Regions from separate parts of the Ectobacillus polymachus genome, predicted to be linked through region 1. Evidence: a T-box and tRNA genes for the amino acid it is inferred to sense, from the RefSeq annotation. Region 1 holds a T-box; the other holds one or more tRNA genes.
The links. The T-box of region 1 lies ahead of ACM5BR_RS09325 (valine--tRNA ligase). A T-box ahead of a tRNA ligase gene usually reads a tRNA of that ligase, here a tRNA-Val.

Region 1 (4,190 bases):
GCCATTTCAATATACCAATCACAGAAGTCATCCCAAATAAAGTTATAAAGGGAGCGGCCTACTTCACCTAGTTCATATTTATCAATATTTTTCGTTACACTTTCAATGGTTTCATTTAAACGCGTTAAAATCCATTTATCGGCAACATTCATAGTTGTCGTAAGATCAATATCCTCATATTTCATTTCGTCTAGATTCATTAATACGAAGCGAGATGCATTCCATATCTTATTAATGAAATTCCATGTCGATTCTACTTTTTCCACACTATAGCGAACATCTTGACCAGGTGATCCAGCTGTTGCTAAGAAATAACGTAAAGAATCCGCGCCATACTTTTCAATAACTTCCATAGGGTCTACGCCATTACCAAGTGATTTACTCATCTTACGTCCCTCAGCATCACGAACAAGCCCGTGGATATATACATCTTTAAATGGACGTTTTCCTGTAAATTCTAAGCCTTGGAAAATCATACGAGAAACCCAGAAGAAGATAATATCATAGCCTGTAACGAGTACGTCTGTTGAGTAATAGCGTTTGAAATCTTCAGCATCACGATTCGGCCAGCCTAATGTTGAAAATGGCCATAAAGCTGAGCTAAACCATGTATCCAAAACATCTTCATCTTGTTCCCAATTTTCGATATCTGCTGGAGGGTTTACTCCTACGTATACTTCGCCTGTTTTTTTATGATACCAAGCTGGGATACGGTGTCCCCACCAAAGCTGACGTGAAATACACCAATCGCGGATGTTTTCCATCCAACGCAAGTATGTCTTTTCAAAACGGTCTGGTACGAATGTAACCTTTTCTTCTTGTTCTTGCAATTGGATTGCCTTTTCAGCTAATGGCTTCATTTTTACAAACCATTGTGTAGAAAGATATGGCTCAACAACTGCCCCGCTTCGTTCACTATGACCGACAGAGTGCGTCATTTCTTCAATTTTCGTTAGAACACCTTGCTCTTTCAAATCGTTTACAATTTGCTTTCGGCATTCGAAACGATCCATTCCTTGATATTTTCCTGCATTTTCATTCATTGTGCCGTCCTCGTTCATAACGAGAATACGTGCTAAGTTGTGACGGTTTCCAACTTCAAAATCGTTAGGATCGTGAGCTGGTGTAATTTTTACAGCCCCTGAGCCAAATTCCATATCAACATATTCATCACCAACAATCGGAATTTCCCTTCCTACAATTGGAAGGATAAGAGTCTTACCAATTAAATGATTGTAACGTTCGTCTTTCGGATGTACAGCAACGGCTGTATCACCAAGCATTGTTTCTGGACGAGTCGTCGCAATTTCTAAATAGCCGGAACCATCAGAAAGTGGATAACGCATATGATAAAAAGCGCCTTGTATATCTTTATAAATAACTTCGATATCAGAAAGTGCTGTTCTCGTTTGCGGATCCCAGTTGATAATATATTCTCCGCGATAGATTAACCCTTTTTTGTAAAGAGTTACGAATACTTCACGAACAGCAGCAGATAATCCTTCATCAAGGGTAAAGCGTTCTCTTGAATAATCAAGTCCAAGTCCTAGCTTTTCCCACTGTGCACGAATATGTGATGCATATTCTTCTTTCCATTCCCATGCTTTTGCTAAAAACTTCTCACGACCTAAATCGTAACGAGATACTCCTTCTTCACGAAGCTTTGCTTCTACCTTTGCTTGCGTTGCAATCCCCGCATGGTCCATACCAGGGAGCCATAATACATCATAACCTTGCATACGCTTTGCACGTGTTAAAATATCTTGTAAGGCTGTGTCCCATGCATGACCTAGGTGAAGCTTTCCTGTTACGTTAGGGGGCGGAATTACAATCGTATACGGTTCCTTTTCCGAATCTCCGGTTGCTTCAAAATATTTTCCTTCCACCCACCATTTATAACGACCCGCTTCAACGGATGCATGATCGTATTTTGTCGATAACGTCTTCTGTTCCATTTATATCCCTCCTATTTTAGAAAAGCGTAGCGAGACACGCACAGCATAGCCGGATCACTTTTCGTGGATCTAGCTTGCTGTATCTCTCGCAAATAAAAAAACTCCTTCATCCTAGAAAAGGACGAATGGAGTTAGATTCGCGGTACCACCTTTTTTTGCAGACGACTGCCTGCACACTTCATTATGTAACGGGGTTACATCCCGGCCTCTTCTACTATTATTTCAAAGAAGCTGCTCTAGGGCTACCTTCTATCGCCTGTATCTAAGAAATCTCCCAGCAATTGATTTCTCTCTCTGTAAGATGCTGTACGATGTACTCTTCCCTGTCTTCGCATATTTCTATATTACATCTATCCTACATTATAGTCTAAAAAAGAATAGCGTAATCGTCAATAACGTTTCAATAATTTTTACCTCTGAAGTTTCAGCTACATCGAATACAAACTATAATCATAGGCACATTTCTTACTTTATTTCATATTCTAGAAGTATAAGAATGAACGGAGGAATCATGATGAAACGCTTAAAGAGAACGTATAATTTCTCTACCCCCTCCTGGTTGCGGTCTGTTCAATCCATTTTATATGATTTTATAATCCCATTAACGATTTTCCAAACGATACGTACCCTATTACTTCCGACGTTTATAGACATTATTTTGCTCGTCATCTTTATTACGTTAACGATTCGAACACATTGGCAACAGCCCTAACTAACCAAATCAATGAGAAAAGGACCGTTACAAAAACTCTAAAACATGTAGAGTTATTCGTAACGGTCCTTTTCATAACATATACGCTATGGCACTTTTCTACGTTTGCTGATTTTGTTCCTTTTGCTGAGCCTCCGCTGCTTGAATTTGAGAGATAAAAAATTCGGTATTACTAATAAGCCAATAGCCGCGTTGTAAGCTGTTAACGGAGTGAATCTCTTGTACATCTTCCCTTGGCGCTGCCTCCATGTACTCTGATACTCGTTTAGTAAAACGTTGTGGATACGAAAGATAGGCAAGCATCAGTTTATTTTCTTCTTGGGTGAAGGGAAATGTCTTTTGGTATTCGTGAAACCATTCATACCGATCATTTCGAGCTATCGGATACGTATATAACGAGCGCAAGTAAAATTGTACCAAATCTTGTATAGGCGTAGAATATTGTAATTGTTCTAGACTTATAAAGTATCCATTTCGTTGATGATCAAATAAGAAATGATTGCTTGCTACATTTCCATGAATGAGAGATATGCGTGTTGATTCCTTCTCTTTCATGGCCTCGTGCCACTCATCCAGTTTTTTTGTTGCAAATTGGTGTGAACGCATGACATGGTGATAATAGGTGCAGTATTGCAGCTCAAATGGCGACATGTACCATTTATTTTCACAAGATACGATGAATTGATCAAGCATATTCTTCTCTTGTTCCCAGCGTCTAGAGATGGAGTCATAATGATTCCTAACTTTTTCTTCTGATATTTTTTCTTCTCTGGCAGTTTTTTGATGCATGAGTGCCAGCGTCTGAAACATTCTATGATAATGATCGTTCTCTTCTCCCCCATCAGATTCTAACCAAGGCATTAAGTAATAGCGATTCTCCCCGTCGGATAACACATAGTTACCGTCCATAGAATGATAAACAGGAGCATAGTTCGTAAATCCTTTTTCAGCCAAAAGCCGAATGTTCTGTATGAAATCGCTGCGCTCAATATGGGATGAGCGCAGCTTTTTCAACGCATATGGACCTTGATTCGTATAAACCTTCACAACATTTCCATACTCTTCTAGATGCTCTACGTGAAGCCGATACATCTTTAAAATAGGAATATACCGATCTCTCACTTCACGATCCATATAGGCGACGATCCTTTCTGTACAAAAAAATAAGAAAAAGCAAAACTTCTTAGGACTAGGAATTATACCCTTCTTTTTGCAACAGGAATGTAGAGTATTTCTCCCTCTTGAACATATAAATCATCTAAATCATTTAAGCGGGTTAATTGCTGCATCGTAATATCGTATCGTTCAAGTATCGATTCAATCGTATCTCCCTGTTGCACAAAATACATACGCAGCTTTGTAAACTCATCTTCCCGTTCCTTCGTAAATAGCTTCGTTAAATAGAGTGCATTCTCATCACGGTTTGAATACTCGAATACTTCCTCTTCTTTCTTATAATCTAGTTCTACTTTTGGATGTTCTGGCTCTGCTTTCTTATGCTTTAGTTCTTCTTCCCTATGTGC
Region 2 (4,190 bases), 1.4 Mb from region 1:
TCCTATTCAGCCCTTTTACCAAATCTCGAATATCCAAATACAGTTTATTCCTTGGCTCCGTGTAAGCTTTTATCTTTGCTCGCATTTTCCTCATTGCGTTCTTTTTCGGTATGTGGGACATGACATATAGGATGTTTCCGCCTTTTCTCCTAATTGGAAACTTTCGATTGTGAAATCCTAGAAAGTCAAATCCGTCTGTGTCGTTCCATAGATTGACTAGTCTTGATTTCTTTCGATTTATGGAAAGGTCAAGTTTTCCCATTATTGTCTGAATGACTCGAATACTTTCTAACGCTTGTTGTTTGGTCTTGCATAGAATGACGAAGTCATTTGCATACCTAATCAGTTCTCCAAGATGTTCAAATCTCTTTTTCCAAAGCTTATCCATTGTATTCAAGTAGATATTCGCTAGGAGTGGAGAGATGACACCTCCTTGCGGAGTTCCTGTAACAGGATTCCTAATGGACGTTTCTTTCCATCATCTTTTGGAATGTAGGTTCTTAGAACTGGACTTGGGTGATAGCGCTTCTCCTTCAATTCTAGGTAGAGTTCGTTCATGAATTTCTTTTCCCCATATTCCAGGACAATCTTTTCAATTGTCTGTCCGTCTACACCTCCACTTCCTCTCTTTCGTTTCACACGTTGCCATGCTTCCCACAGAATATCAGGTCGATAGATTTTGTCATATAATACATGAAATCTACGAGTTGGACTTTCCTTGGCACAAAGATATAACGTCTTCCAGAGTTCTTGAGCTTTTGCTGTTTGGTGTAATTAGCCATTTTCTTGGCATTCACTGACTCTTACCTCCTTCTGACATATGAACGAAGTAGGGTATTGGCTTTTGCCGTCCTTCCCTAGACAATGTTGTGTTGTCATTGTCATCATTGGTACTATGACCCCCTCCGACTCCCTCTCCTCCATCCACCATTTCGTTTGCACTTATAGGTTTCTGCTTTACTTTTCTATAAAGTGACGAGGAGGGTATCCCCAGTTCCGTTATCTACTTTCCTAACATGTCGTTCCCCTTACCCCGAGAGTTCTTTGGTGCTGCTGTTCCAAGTTCTTCACACCTTCCTTGGTCTTCGCCCATAGTCTCAAGGCTCGACTTCTCTTCAGCCACCTACGGTGGGTTCTTTTGACGAGACGGCAGGATTCACTTTATGTTACAACCTGTTAGGTTGCTCGCACTCTTCTAGAGAGTTACTTTGTCACAGGGCTTCAACCTTAGAATTTCTTCACCAGTTGCCTGTCAGCTACTGAGCGTCTTGGCACTTACTCAGATTGGACTTTCACCAATTAGCAGTTAACGGCTTTCTGGGCACGCAAGCTAAAAAAGAGGCTATGTCATCACATAGCCCCTTCAATTATGCAGAAATATTTTGTTTTCGTTTTTTCAACATGACACTAACACTACTTATTAAGAGAATAAATAGAATCCCAAGTCCTATTGGCAGGGTACCATCTTGCAACATAGTTTCGCCTGATGGCCGCTGGAATGTTACACTATCCTTTGCAAATGCAGGAATGGAATCGAGAACTTGTCCATTTTTCACAAGATCCACCTGGCCAATCCTTTGCCCCTTCACAATGCCGTGATCATATAACGTTTCATTATCAATTTGAAGTGGATGAAATACTGCTTGTACTTGTTTACCTTCCCCTTTTTTCAAGGTTAAGTCTGAACCTCTCTCTAGCTCAACCGGAACAGGTTGTCCTAGAAATACAGCATTCTGTGTCCAATCATTTTTATCAAGCACCTGCTGCTTCTCAAGTAACGGAAATGCATAATCAGCCATTGCCTTCACATCCTCATATTCAGCAGGATTATGAGAACTCATTACAACATTAATAATGCGATTCCCATCCTTTTCATTCACCTGTATGAGTGTATTATGCGCCTCATTGGTAAATCCAGTTTTCCCCGCAATCACATTCGGATTATCAAAAAACTTCGCTTTATTAAGAATAGAAATTGTCTGACGTGACGTCGTTATCGTCGTTCTCTTCGTATCCATCGCCTTCATAATTTCTGGATACTTACTAGCCTCGCGCATAATAAGCGCCATATCATAAGGTGTTGTATAATGATTCGGATCATGCAATCCATTTGGCGTCACAAAGTGACTATCCTTCGCACCAAGTTCTTTTGCCTTTTCATTCATTAAGTTAGAGAAGTTCTCCGCACTACCCGAAACATGCTCTGCAATGGCATACGCCATATCATTTGCACTCAGCACCATCATAATTGTAAGCGCTGTATCCCGATCAACCGAATCACCTACATGAAAATCAACCTGATAATTACTCTTTTCTTGATCTAACGCCTTTTGTGAAAACGTAATACGATCACCAGGCTTCGTATTCTCCATCAGCAAAATAGCAGTTAGTACTTTCGTAATACTAGCTGGATACGCACGATGATATGCTTCTTTATCGTACAAAACATCACCCGTTTTAGCATCCATTGAAACAGCAAACTCTCCAACAACATGCGGCTGCTCCTCAGCATAAACAGAAGGCACACTAACAAGCAGCAAAGCCATCAAGACTATTGCAATTCTCCGAATCATCGAATTCTCCCTTATATGTATCTCTCTATCTATTTATTGTAAATTCCCCATAATGAGTCGATTAAATGCTTCCGTAATATTGGAAAATATCGTTTTCTTAAATTCCTTTTCTACTATATCATACTGTGCTTGAATATAACAAACACGATTTTGTTGACAATTTTTTCATCCTTCTGTATAGTATTACTAATATTTCTTCCTGATCCTGTAGCTCAGCTGGGAGAGCGCCACCTTGACAGGGTGGAGGTCGCTGGTTCGAGACCAGTCGGGGTCATACAAATATAAGGCCTTAATCCTTTTGTTTTCAAGGGATTAAGGCCTTTTCCTTTTAGACTTTAATCTAAGTTTTTAATAATAAGCAATTGTGGTCACTTATTGGTCACCTATATTTAAAAACTGCCACATTAAAGTGTACTTGTAAATCCATTTGAAATTCGCCGGATAAGGGTAAAACAATCCCATTAGCAATTTCAAGTCTGTGTATATAAAATATTTATTCAAATACCTAGAACAGGTCAGGGCTGTTAAGTTTCCACTGACGACTGACACAGAAGTACTATCGGCTTAAATAGCAGGAATGACCTTCCGATATGTCGAATTTTGTACTAATAGGAGATGATGATATGAATCAAGATCAAATGGTGCAAAAAATAAATGACTTATCTGATATGATTCAACAAAATAATTCCAATATGCAATTTGACATAACAACTTTATTGACCATTCTTGGTATATTAATAGCTGTCTCTGCTATTGGCGGCCCATTATTAATTAAATTCTGGGTAAATTATACGGTTAATTCGGAGCTAGATAAAAGACTATTAAAATTACTAGAAGCCAATCCGCCTATATTCAGCTTTTCAAGTTCAGCTATTCCAGATGAAAAAAATAGGATTTATCTGAGGGAAGATATTCCTGGAGTTGACCAAATTGATCCAGTAACGGTTTTATCAGTTAGTGTATCCGCTGAACACCCATCTATACAAACTATTATACAACCTATTCAAGATTCAGGATTAATAGGATATCTATACTTGGATGATGAAGATAAAAGGCCATATTTAAGTATACCTAATTATTTTAGTAGCAATGGTAAAGTTAATTACTCGATTCTTTGGCCACGATCTAAATTTGTAAAAAAAGGATAATGAAATGAACTGCACCCCAATTGTTAGACACAACTAACAATTGGAGGTGTAGGTTTTTTATTTTAAAATTTATAATTAATATTTTATCTCATTCATAAAAACTCATCATCTTCTTGCTGATCTAATATATTACTATATTGTTCTAAATCATAAATCTTATCACTCAAGAACATTTTTAGAAAATCAAAAGCCACTTCAACATTTCTCATATCTTGATGATTTGGGTTTATACTATTTAATTTAATTAAATTTCCAACAGAATCTAGCAACATTAAAAAGATTTTAATATCAAGATCATAATCACCCGTGTAATCTCTAGTAGAGCCAATATCCATAGTATTAATTATTTCCTTTATAGCATTAACTTTTGTTTTCCATTCTGTATTGTCTAATTCTTTATCTTGAATAAGAATCCTCATTGTTTCAGTATTCACCATACTCATTCGTTTTTCACCATCAAATAAAAATC

Region 2: it encodes a tRNA-Val, which carries the amino acid that the T-box ahead of ACM5BR_RS09325 (valine--tRNA ligase) is inferred to sense. The anticodon was not compared.

Annotation. Positions count from the first base shown of each region.
Region 1 covers NZ_JBLREB010000001.1:1,811,514-1,815,703, forward strand. Annotated here, with positions in the region: gene ACM5BR_RS09325 (valine--tRNA ligase) at 1-1,955, opposite strand, end outside; T-box leader at 2,070-2,294, opposite strand; gene ACM5BR_RS09330 (hypothetical protein) at 2,470-2,667, shown strand; gene ysxE (spore coat protein YsxE) at 2,767-3,801, opposite strand; gene spoVID (stage VI sporulation protein D) at 3,864-4,190, opposite strand, start outside.
Region 2 covers NZ_JBLREB010000001.1:405,746-409,935, reverse strand. Annotated here, with positions in the region: gene ACM5BR_RS01990 (reverse transcriptase domain-containing protein) at 1-424, opposite strand, end outside; gene ACM5BR_RS01985 (hypothetical protein) at 409-639, opposite strand; gene ACM5BR_RS01980 (D-alanyl-D-alanine carboxypeptidase family protein) at 1,368-2,546, opposite strand; tRNA gene ACM5BR_RS01975 (tRNA-Val) at 2,775-2,847, shown strand; gene ACM5BR_RS01970 (hypothetical protein) at 3,197-3,721, shown strand; gene ACM5BR_RS01965 (hypothetical protein) at 3,814-4,190, opposite strand, start outside.